DNA from 3 places in the Enterococcus sp. XAF26B05_ASV22 genome. Region 3 is predicted to be linked to each of the others. Evidence: a T-box and tRNA genes for the amino acid it is inferred to sense, from the RefSeq annotation. Region 3 holds a T-box; the other regions hold tRNA genes.
What was found. The T-box of region 3 lies ahead of AC1PU0_RS03190 (valine--tRNA ligase). A T-box ahead of a tRNA ligase gene usually reads a tRNA of that ligase, here a tRNA-Val.

Region 1: it encodes a tRNA-Val, which carries the amino acid that the T-box ahead of AC1PU0_RS03190 (valine--tRNA ligase) is inferred to sense. The anticodon was not compared.
Region 2: it encodes a tRNA-Val, which carries the amino acid that the T-box ahead of AC1PU0_RS03190 (valine--tRNA ligase) is inferred to sense. The anticodon was not compared.

What each region holds. Positions count from the first base shown of each region.
Region 1 is NZ_CM161538.1:2,923,036-2,926,760, reverse strand. It holds rRNA gene AC1PU0_RS14555 (23S ribosomal RNA) at 1-2,035, shown strand, start outside; rRNA gene rrf (5S ribosomal RNA) at 2,131-2,246, shown strand; tRNA gene AC1PU0_RS14545 (tRNA-Val) at 2,261-2,333, shown strand; tRNA gene AC1PU0_RS14540 (tRNA-Lys) at 2,340-2,412, shown strand; tRNA gene AC1PU0_RS14535 (tRNA-Leu) at 2,425-2,506, shown strand; tRNA gene AC1PU0_RS14530 (tRNA-Thr) at 2,542-2,614, shown strand; tRNA gene AC1PU0_RS14525 (tRNA-Gly) at 2,623-2,694, shown strand; tRNA gene AC1PU0_RS14520 (tRNA-Leu) at 2,710-2,795, shown strand; tRNA gene AC1PU0_RS14515 (tRNA-Arg) at 2,893-2,966, shown strand; tRNA gene AC1PU0_RS14510 (tRNA-Pro) at 2,976-3,049, shown strand; tRNA gene AC1PU0_RS14505 (tRNA-Ala) at 3,062-3,134, shown strand; tRNA gene AC1PU0_RS14500 (tRNA-Met) at 3,153-3,226, shown strand; tRNA gene AC1PU0_RS14495 (tRNA-Ile) at 3,243-3,316, shown strand; tRNA gene AC1PU0_RS14490 (tRNA-Ser) at 3,354-3,443, shown strand; tRNA gene AC1PU0_RS14485 (tRNA-Met) at 3,528-3,601, shown strand; tRNA gene AC1PU0_RS14480 (tRNA-Asp) at 3,656-3,725, shown strand, end outside.
Region 2 is NZ_CM161538.1:1,371,419-1,375,143, reverse strand. It holds tRNA gene AC1PU0_RS06820 (tRNA-Leu) at 124-207, opposite strand; tRNA gene AC1PU0_RS06815 (tRNA-Cys) at 223-293, opposite strand; tRNA gene AC1PU0_RS06810 (tRNA-Gln) at 328-399, opposite strand; tRNA gene AC1PU0_RS06805 (tRNA-His) at 421-493, opposite strand; tRNA gene AC1PU0_RS06800 (tRNA-His) at 526-598, opposite strand; tRNA gene AC1PU0_RS06795 (tRNA-Trp) at 612-682, opposite strand; tRNA gene AC1PU0_RS06790 (tRNA-Tyr) at 692-772, opposite strand; tRNA gene AC1PU0_RS06785 (tRNA-Phe) at 776-848, opposite strand; tRNA gene AC1PU0_RS06780 (tRNA-Asp) at 865-938, opposite strand; tRNA gene AC1PU0_RS06775 (tRNA-Val) at 948-1,020, opposite strand; tRNA gene AC1PU0_RS06770 (tRNA-Glu) at 1,033-1,104, opposite strand; tRNA gene AC1PU0_RS06765 (tRNA-Ser) at 1,119-1,207, opposite strand; tRNA gene AC1PU0_RS06760 (tRNA-Asn) at 1,255-1,328, opposite strand; rRNA gene rrf (5S ribosomal RNA) at 1,336-1,451, opposite strand; rRNA gene AC1PU0_RS06750 (23S ribosomal RNA) at 1,547-3,725, opposite strand, start outside.
Region 3 is NZ_CM161538.1:639,579-643,303, forward strand. It holds gene AC1PU0_RS03180 (redox-sensing transcriptional repressor Rex) at 84-737, shown strand; gene tpx (thiol peroxidase) at 863-1,354, shown strand; T-box leader at 1,400-1,619, shown strand; gene AC1PU0_RS03190 (valine--tRNA ligase) at 1,771-3,725, shown strand, end outside.

The DNA of each region.
Region 1 (3,725 bases), 1.1 Mb from region 3:
TCGGAATTAAGAATGATGGAGGTAGAGCACTGTTTGGACTAGGGGCCCATCTCGGGTTACCGAATTCAGATAAACTCCGAATGCCATTCATTTATATCCGGGAGTCAGACTGCGAGTGATAAGATCCGTAGTCGAAAGGGAAACAGCCCAGACCACCAGCTAAGGTCCCAAAATATATGTTAAGTGGAAAAGGATGTGGGGTTGCACAGACAACTAGGATGTTGGCTCAGAAGCAGCCACCATTTAAAGAGTGCGTAATAGCTCACTAGTCGAGTGACCCTGCGCCGAAAATGTACCGGGGCTAAACATATTACCGAAGCTGTGGATTACACCTCTGGTGTAATGGTAGGAGAGCGTTTTAAGGGCGTTGAAGGTCGATCGTGAGGACGGCTGGAGCGCTTAGAAGTGAGAATGCCGGTATGAGTAGCGAAAGACGGGTGAGAATCCCGTCCACCGTATGACTAAGGTTTCCTGGGGAAGGCTCGTCCGCCCAGGGTTAGTCGGGACCTAAGCCGAGGCCGATAGGCGTAGGCGATGGACAACAGGTTGATATTCCTGTACCAGTTGTTTTTGTTTGAGCAATGGAGGGACGCAGGAGGCTAAGGAATGCATGCGACTGGAAGTGCATGTCCAAGCAGTAAGTCTTGAGTAGAGTCAAATGCTTTACTCTATACGGATAAGCTGTGATGGGGAGGGAAATAATAGTACCGAAGTTCCTGATGTCACACTGTCAAGAAAAGCTTCTAGTGAGAAAACAACTGCCCGTACCGTAAACCGACACAGGTAGTCGAGGAGAGTATCCTAAGGTGAGCGAGCGAACTCTCGTTAAGGAACTCGGCAAAATGACCCCGTAACTTCGGGAGAAGGGGTGCTGACTTCGGTCAGCCGCAGTGAATAGGCCCAAGCGACTGTTTATCAAAAACACAGGTCTCTGCAAAATCGAAAGATGAAGTATAGGGGCTGACGCCTGCCCGGTGCTGGAAGGTTAAGAGGATGGGTTAGCTTCGGCGAAGCTCAGAATTGAAGCCCCAGTAAACGGCGGCCGTAACTATAACGGTCCTAAGGTAGCGAAATTCCTTGTCGGGTAAGTTCCGACCCGCACGAAAGGCGTAACGATTTGGGCACTGTCTCAACGAGAGACTCGGTGAAATTTTAGTACCTGTGAAGATGCAGGTTACCCGCGACAGGACGGAAAGACCCCATGGAGCTTTACTGTAGCTTGATATTGAGTGTTTGTACCACATGTACAGGATAGGTAGGAGCCGATGAACCCGGAACGCTAGTTTCGGTGGAGGCGCTGGTGGGATACTACCCTTGTGTTATGAACCCTCTAACCCGCACCACTTATCGTGGTGGGAGACAGTGTCAGGTGGGCAGTTTGACTGGGGCGGTCGCCTCCTAAAGAGTAACGGAGGCGCCCAAAGGTTCCCTCAGAATGGTTGGAAATCATTCGCAGAGTGTAAAGGCAGAAGGGAGCTTGACTGCGAGACTTACAAGTCGAGCAGGGACGAAAGTCGGGCTTAGTGATCCGGTGGTTCCGCATGGAAGGGCCATCGCTCAACGGATAAAAGCTACCCTGGGGATAACAGGCTTATCTCCCCCAAGAGTCCACATCGACGGGGAGGTTTGGCACCTCGATGTCGGCTCGTCGCATCCTGGGGCTGTAGTCGGTCCCAAGGGTTGGGCTGTTCGCCCATTAAAGCGGCACGCGAGCTGGGTTCAGAACGTCGTGAGACAGTTCGGTCCCTATCCGTCGCGGGCGTTGGAAATTTGAGAGGAGCTGTCCTTAGTACGAGAGGACCGGGATGGACTTACCGCTGGTGTACCAGTTGTTCTGCCAAGGGCATTGCTGGGTAGCTATGTAGGGAAGGGATAAACGCTGAAAGCATCTAAGTGTGAAGCCCACCTCAAGATGAGATTTCCCATTTCTTTAAGAAAGTAAGACCCCTGAGAGATGATCAGGTAGATAGGTTGGAAGTGGAAGTGCAGTGATGTACGGAGCGGACCAATACTAATCGGTCGAGGACTTAACCAAAGAAACGAAATAAAAAAGAGTTTCGGAATGTTTGATTACTACTTCAATCCAGTTTTGAGTGAATAATCACTCAACTAAATAGCAACAACACCCAGTGTGGTGGCGATAGCGAGAAGGATACACCTGTTCCCATGCCGAACACAGAAGTTAAGCTTCTTAGCGCCGATTGTAGTGAAGGGTTTCCCTTTGTGAGAGTAGGACGTCGCCACGCTAAAGTGTTGTCTTGGAGGTTTAGCTCAGCTGGGAGAGCACCTGCCTTACAAGCAGGGGGTCGGCGGTTCGATCCCGTCAACCTCCATTTTTTGAGCCGTTAGCTCAGTTGGTAGAGCATCTGACTTTTAATCAGAGGGTCGCAGGTTCGAGCCCTGCACGGCTCATAGAAATATTTTGCGGGTGTGGCGGAATTGGCAGACGCACTAGATTTAGGATCTAGCGCCTTACGGCGTGGGGGTTCAAGTCCCTTCACCCGCATTTTTAGTCTCGTTTTATAACTAGGCGATTATAACGCCGGCTTAGCTCAGTTGGTAGAGCATCTGATTTGTAATCAGAGGGTCGAGGGTTCAAATCCTTTAGCCGGCATCCAGACTGCGGAAATAGCTCAGTGGTAGAGCACCACCTTGCCAAGGTGGGGGTCGCGGGTTCGAACCCCGTTTTCCGCTTAGCCTTTTCAAAACGCCGGGGTGGCGGAACTGGCAGACGCACAGGACTTAAAATCCTGCGGTGAGTGATCACCGTACCGGTTCGATTCCGGTCCTCGGCATTGCTTTGAAGCACTATGAATGGCAATTCTAAAATTGACAGAATAGATGTGACAAGTACGAAGCAGATGAACACATCTGACTTTGATCCTTGCTTTAGCACCCATAGCTCAACTGGATAGAGTGCTTGACTACGAATCAAGAGGTTAGGGGTTCGACTCCCTTTGGGTGCATTATAGCTACGGGAAGTAGCTCAGCTTGGTAGAGCACTTGGTTTGGGACCAAGGGGTCGCAGGTTCGAATCCTGTCTTCCCGATTTTATTTTTGTGGGGCCTTAGCTCAGATGGGAGAGCGCCTGCTTTGCACGCAGGAGGTCAGCGGTTCGATCCCGCTAGGCTCCATTAGTACTTTATTATTTTCGCGGTGTAGCTCAGCTGGCTAGAGCGTCCGGTTCATACCCGGGAGGTCGGGGGTTCGATCCCCTTCGCCGCGATTTTTTTAAGAGCCAAGGACCTTTAGCTCAGTTGGTTAGAGCAGACGGCTCATAACCGTCCGGTCGTAGGTTCGAGTCCTACAAGGTCCATTGTAGTGACGATTTGAATAGTAGTATTTTTTATTTCGGAGGATTACCCAAGTCCGGCTGAAGGGAACGGTCTTGAAAACCGTCAGGCGGGTAAAACCGTGCAAGGGTTCGAATCCCTTATCCTCCTTTGCTAAGAATCACAATGCTTTAGCGTTGATGATGAATTAGTACATGTTAACACCTTTCTATAGTCAATAGGGACTATAATTATCGCGGGGTGGAGCAGTCAGGTAGCTCGTCGGGCTCATAACCCGAAGGTCGTAGGTTCAAATCCTGCCCCCGCAATTGCTTTTAAATATAAAAGCATAGTAACATAAAGTGATGCAATACAGTTACATTGGTTTGGTAGTTCAGCTGGTTAGAATGCCTGCCTGTCACGCAGGAGGTCGCGGGTTCGAGTCCCGTCCAG
Region 2 (3,725 bases), 730 kb from region 3:
TATTTTAAAAATAAATATGACATTGATGGTTTGACCAACATCTGACGGACATTTGACGGACATCAGAAAAAATGAAAGAAAAAAAAGAGCACCAACGTAAGATAAACGTTGATGCTTGGCATATACCGGCGGCCGGGGTCGAACCGGCACGATCGTAAGATCACAGGATTTTGAGTCCAGCGCGTCTGCCAATTCCGCCACGCCGGCATTAAATAATTTGCAAGGCGGTAACCGGATTTGAACCGGTGATGAAGGTTTTGCAGACCTCTGCCTTACCACTTGGCTATACCGCCATATTACAATTTACAAATTCTCTAAAAGAGAAAACTGGGGTAGCTGGATTCGAACCAACGCATGACAGGATCAAAACCTGTTGCCTTACCGCTTGGCTATACCCCAATAATAAAATTTAAAGCTAAGGGCGACTGATGGGAATCGAACCCACGCGTGGCGGAACCACAATCCGCTGTGTTAACCACTTCACCACAATCGCCATAATATACATAATATAAAATTTAGAGCAAGGGCGACTGATGGGGATCGAACCCACGCATGGCGGAACCACAATCCGCTGTGTTAACCACTTCACCACAATCGCCATAATATATTAACAGGGATAGTAGGAATCGAACCCACAATGACGGTTTTGGAGACCGTAGTTATACCGTTTAACTATATCCCTACTATGTAATGGAGGAAAGTGGATTCGAACCACTGAACCCTAAGGAACGGATTTACAGTCCGTCGCGTTTAGCCACTTCGCTATTCCTCCAAATGGCGCAAGACAGAATCGAACTGCCGACACACGGAGCTTCAATCCGTTGCTCTACCAACTGAGCTACTGCGCCAAAACTATAATACTAACGGTCTGGACGGGACTCGAACCCGCGACCTCCTGCGTGACAGGCAGGCATTCTAACCAGCTGAACTACCAAACCGTAATTTAATGGAGGTTGACGGGATCGAACCGCCGACCCCCTGCTTGTAAGGCAGGTGCTCTCCCAGCTGAGCTAAACCTCCAATAAATATAAATGACCCGTACGGGAATCGAACCCGTGATACCGCCGTGAAAGGGCGGTGTCTTAACCGCTTGACCAACGGGCCAATAAAACTTAATACGGAGAGTAAGGGATTCGAACCCTTGAGACAGCGTTAACCGTCTACATGATTTCCAATCATGCTCCTTCGGCCACTCGGACAACTCTCCAAAGTTAAAAAGAAGCAAACATTACTCATAAGTCCTATATTAAGGAACTCCGGCAGTAGGACTCGAACCTACGACATCATGATTAACAGTCATGCGCTACTACCAACTGAGCTATGCCGGAATAATTAGCGTGGCGACGTCCTACTCTCACAAAGGGAAACCCTTCACTACAATCGGCGCTAAGAAGCTTAACTTCTGTGTTCGGCATGGGAACAGGTGTATCCTTCTCGCTATCGCCACCACACTGGGTGTTGTTGCTATTTAGTTGAGTGATTATTCACTCAAAACTGGATTGAAGTAGTAATCAAACATTCCGAAACTCTTTTTTATTTTGTTTTTTTGGTTAAGTCCTCGACCGATTAGTATTGGTCCGCTCCGTACATCACTGCACTTCCACTTCCAACCTATCTACCTGATCATCTCTCAGGGGTCTTACTTTCTTAAAGAAATGGGAAATCTCATCTTGAGGTGGGCTTCACACTTAGATGCTTTCAGCGTTTATCCCTTCCCTACATAGCTACCCAGCAATGCCCTTGGCAGAACAACTGGTACACCAGCGGTAAGTCCATCCCGGTCCTCTCGTACTAAGGACAGCTCCTCTCAAATTTCCAACGCCCGCGACGGATAGGGACCGAACTGTCTCACGACGTTCTGAACCCAGCTCGCGTGCCGCTTTAATGGGCGAACAGCCCAACCCTTGGGACCGACTACAGCCCCAGGATGCGACGAGCCGACATCGAGGTGCCAAACCTCCCCGTCGATGTGGACTCTTGGGGGAGATAAGCCTGTTATCCCCAGGGTAGCTTTTATCCGTTGAGCGATGGCCCTTCCATGCGGAACCACCGGATCACTAAGCCCGACTTTCGTCCCTGCTCGACTTGTAAGTCTCGCAGTCAAGCTCCCTTCTGCCTTTACACTCTGCGAATGATTTCCAACCATTCTGAGGGAACCTTTGGGCGCCTCCGTTACTCTTTAGGAGGCGACCGCCCCAGTCAAACTGCCCACCTGACACTGTCTCCCACCACGATAAGTGGTGCGGGTTAGAGGGTTCATAACACAAGGGTAGTATCCCACCAGCGCCTCCACCGAAACTAGCGTTCCGGGTTCATCGGCTCCTACCTATCCTGTACATGTGGTACAAACACTCAATATCAAGCTACAGTAAAGCTCCATGGGGTCTTTCCGTCCTGTCGCGGGTAACCTGCATCTTCACAGGTACTAAAATTTCACCGAGTCTCTCGTTGAGACAGTGCCCAAATCGTTACGCCTTTCGTGCGGGTCGGAACTTACCCGACAAGGAATTTCGCTACCTTAGGACCGTTATAGTTACGGCCGCCGTTTACTGGGGCTTCAATTCTGAGCTTCGCCGAAGCTAACCCATCCTCTTAACCTTCCAGCACCGGGCAGGCGTCAGCCCCTATACTTCATCTTTCGATTTTGCAGAGACCTGTGTTTTTGATAAACAGTCGCTTGGGCCTATTCACTGCGGCTGACCGAAGTCAGCACCCCTTCTCCCGAAGTTACGGGGTCATTTTGCCGAGTTCCTTAACGAGAGTTCGCTCGCTCACCTTAGGATACTCTCCTCGACTACCTGTGTCGGTTTACGGTACGGGCAGTTGTTTTCTTACTAGAAGCTTTTCTTGACAGTGTGACATCAGGAACTTCGGTACTATTATTTCCCTCCCCATCACAGCTTATCCGTATAGAGTAAAGCATTTGACTCTACTCAAGACTTACTGCTTGGACATGCACTTCCAGTCGCATGCATTCCTTAGCCTCCTGCGTCCCTCCATTGCTCAAACAAAAACAACTGGTACAGGAATATCAACCTGTTGTCCATCGCCTACGCCTATCGGCCTCGGCTTAGGTCCCGACTAACCCTGGGCGGACGAGCCTTCCCCAGGAAACCTTAGTCATACGGTGGACGGGATTCTCACCCGTCTTTCGCTACTCATACCGGCATTCTCACTTCTAAGCGCTCCAGCCGTCCTCACGATCGACCTTCAACGCCCTTAGAACGCTCTCCTACCATTACACCAGAGGTGTAATCCACAGCTTCGGTAATATGTTTAGCCCCGGTACATTTTCGGCGCAGGGTCACTCGACTAGTGAGCTATTACGCACTCTTTAAATGGTGGCTGCTTCTGAGCCAACATCCTAGTTGTCTGTGCAACCCCACATCCTTTTCCACTTAACATATATTTTGGGACCTTAGCTGGTGGTCTGGGCTGTTTCCCTTTCGACTACGGATCTTATCACTCGCAGTCTGACTCCCGGATATAAATGAATGGCATTCGGAGTTTATCTGAATTCGGTAACCCGAGATGGGCCCCTAGTCCAAACAGTGCTCTACCTCCATCATTCTTAATTCCGAGGCTAGCCCTAAAGCTATTTCGGAGAGAACCAGCTATCTCCAAGTTCGTTTGGAATTTCTCCGCTACCCACAGCTCATCCCCGCACTTTTCAACGTACGTGGGTTCGGTCCTCCAGTGCGTTTTACCACACCTTCAACCTGGCC
Region 3 (3,725 bases):
TTCACAAACAAGTTGCCCACGACTTGTAAGCATGATAAACTATAAATATATATATGTGAAATGAGTAACAAGGAGGCTAGGAAATGAAGGAATTACTTAAAGAAAAAACAATGCCTAAAGCGACAGCCAAGCGGTTGCCGTTGTACTTGCGATATTTGAAAATGCTAGGAGATTCTGGTGTAACGCGAATCAAATCAAAAGAATTTAGTGACGTGATTCAAGTCCCACCCGCAACCATTCGTCGTGATTTTTCTCACTTAGGAGAACTTGGGCGCAGTGGTTATGGCTATGATGTCCCTTACTTAATCGAGGTTTTTAGTCATATTTTGAATACACAACAAGAAAAACGGATTGCGCTAATCGGGTGTGGCAATTTAGGAAAAGCGCTAGTCAAAAATAACTTTCGAAGAAATGAAAACTTGAATATTGTTTGTGCATTTGATACTGAAAAAGAACTTGTGGGGCTTTCTGTAGATGATATCATCATACAACCAATGGAAAATCTAACTGAAGAAGTCAAAAAAACAGGTGTCACGGTGGCTATCTCTACGGTACCGAGCCAGTTTGCACAAGATGCGATCGATAAAATCGTCGATGCTGGTATTACAGCTATTTTGAATTTTGCTCCAGATAGAGTAACTGTGCCTCACAATGTGAATGTCCAATACATCGATTTGACAACAGAATTGCAGACGTTGATTTATTTTGATGAAACGTTTGCGAGTAAAAAAAACTAGAAAGCAAGAACTTTGTCATCTATTCCTCCTTCCTCTATACTAAATAAAGAGAGAGAATGTCAAATTGTTGAGTATTCGTAGCTTGAAACGCTTGCTCAGCTTTTAAATTAGAGGAGGAAAATACAATGAACGTTACAAGAAAAGGCGAAAAAGTGGAAATAATTGGTGCCCAACCCGAAGTCGGTGCTAAAGCGCCAGATTTTTCATTAGGAAATTTAAATGATGAAGTAGTAAATCTATCAGATTTCACTGGTACGCCTGTGCTGATCAGTGTTGTACCTGATATTGATACTAGAATCTGTTCACTACAAACAAAACGCTTCAATCAAGAAGCTGCGAATGTTGAAGGTGTAAAATTTATCACGATTTCTAATAACACAAAAGAAGAGCAAGCGAATTGGTGCGCAGCTGAGGGCGTGGATATGGAAATTTTACATGATACTGAAGGTGAATTTGGTGAAGCCTATGGATTGTTTATTCCTGCAATGGGGCACTTAGCTCGTAGCATTTTTGTGATCGATAAAGATGGCAACATAGTTTACGAAGCAATTTCAGCAGAAATTTCAGAAGAGCCTGATTATGCTACTGCGTTGGAACAAGCTAAAGCCGCACGTTAATTATTTTTCAAATTGACTTCTATTCAACTTCAATGTTAAAATGATTCAAAGACTATGAACAAGAGGAGTATTACTGGCATCGTTCTAGAGAGAGAATCAATCGGTGGAAGATTTTCACATAACCAGTAAGAAGGTAGCTTGGGAGTCAATGATTTGAATGGAGTAGAATGATTCGATTAGTGATCGTTACCTCACGAATGAAGCGGTGTCTGGATCGTCAGACACAATTTAGGTGGTACCGCGTACAGAAGTTTACGCCCTAAAATACGAAAGTATTTTAGGGCTTTTTACATGTTCATCACAGATTGTGAAGCAATCTGATGTTGAACAGTACAAGGCGACTTATAAGGAGCGTTGTCACCTTAGTTTATCGTTTCACCATTCATTTAAATTAGAATCAGAAAGAAGGAACGCGTATGTCAGAAGAAAAAAATCTACCGACAAAATACCAACCTACAGAAGTAGAACAAGGCCGTTATCAAAAATGGCTAGACCAAGATTTATTCAAACCAAACGGCAATAAAGATGCAAAACCCTATTCAATCGTGATTCCACCGCCAAATGTTACAGGGAAACTACATTTAGGTCATGCATGGGATACCACTTTACAAGATATGATCATCCGTCAAAAAAGAATGCAAGGTTTTGATACATTATGGCTGCCGGGAATGGATCACGCAGGTATCGCAACCCAAGCAAAAGTTGAAGAAAAATTAGCTGAACAAGATATTTCTCGTTACGATTTAGGACGTGAAAAATTTGTTGAGCAAGTTTGGGATTGGAAAGAAGAATATGCTTCTCATATCCGTGAACAATGGGCAAAAATGGGCTTATCACTAGATTATAGCCGTGAACGTTTTACTTTAGATGACGGATTATCTCAAGCTGTCCGTAAAGTCTTCGTTTCTTTATACGAAAAAGACCTGATTTACCGTGGGGAATACATCATCAACTGGGATCCAAAAGCCAAAACAGCCTTATCTGATATCGAAGTAATCCACAAAGATATCGAAGGGGCCTTTTATCATATGAGTTATCCACTGACGGACGGAACAGGCGTTGTGGAAATCGCAACAACACGTCCTGAAACAATGTTAGGCGATACGGCGATTGCTGTTCATCCAGATGATGAGCGTTATCAAGCCTTGATCGGAAAAACAGTCACATTGCCATTAGTAGACAAAGAAATCCCGATTATTGCAGATGAGTATGTAGATATGGAATTTGGAACAGGTGTCGTAAAAATCACACCAGCCCATGATCCAAATGACTTTGAAGTGGGTAATCGTCATGATTTACCTCGTGTGAATGTCATGAATGAAGATGGTTCTATGAATGATTTAGCAGGTAAATATGCAGGGATGGACCGTTTCGCAGCACGTAAATTGATCGTTTCTGATCTAAAAGAAATGGGTCGTCTGATTAAAATTGAAACAATGAATCACAGTGTTGGTCATTCAGAGCGTACAGGTGTCGTTGTTGAACCTCGTTTATCCACACAATGGTTTGTTAAAATGGCGCCATTGGCTGAAAAAGCCATCAAAAATCAAGATACAGAGGATGCAGTAGAATTTTATCCACCACGCTTTAATCAAACATTCTTGCGTTGGATGGAAAATGTCCACGACTGGGTAATCTCACGTCAATTATGGTGGGGCCATCAAATTCCTGCTTGGTATCATAAAGAAACAGGCGAAATGTATGTTGGCATGGAAGCACCAGCCGATCCAGAGAATTGGACCCAAGATTCTGATGTGTTAGATACATGGTTCAGTTCAGCATTATGGCCATTTTCAACAATGGGTTGGCCTGATGAAGAAGCAGCTGATTATCAGCGTTATTTCCCAACAAGTACTTTGGTAACAGGCTACGATATTATTTTCTTCTGGGTTAGCCGCATGATGTTCCAAAGTTTAGAATTTACAGGACAAGCACCATTTAAAAATGTCTTGATGCATGGCTTGATCCGAGCAGAAGATGGACGTAAAATGAGTAAATCTCTAGGAAACGGAATCGATCCAATGGAAGTCATCGATAAATACGGGGCAGATGCGTTGCGTTGGTTTATGTCCAATGGCTCTACACCTGGCCAAGATATGCGTTTTAGTTATGAAAAAATGGATGCCTCTTGGAACTTTATCAATAAAATCTGGAATGCTAGCCGTTTTGTAATCATGAATATTGAAGGAATGTCTTATAAAGATATTGACTTTAGCGGTGAGAAAACAGTAGCAGATCGCTGGATTTTAACACGTCTAAATGAAACGATTGCACGTGTGACGGACTTGTTCGATCGTTTTGAATTTGGTGAAGCGGGTCGTCAGTTATATAACTTTATCTGGGATGATTTCTGTGACTGGTATATTGAAAT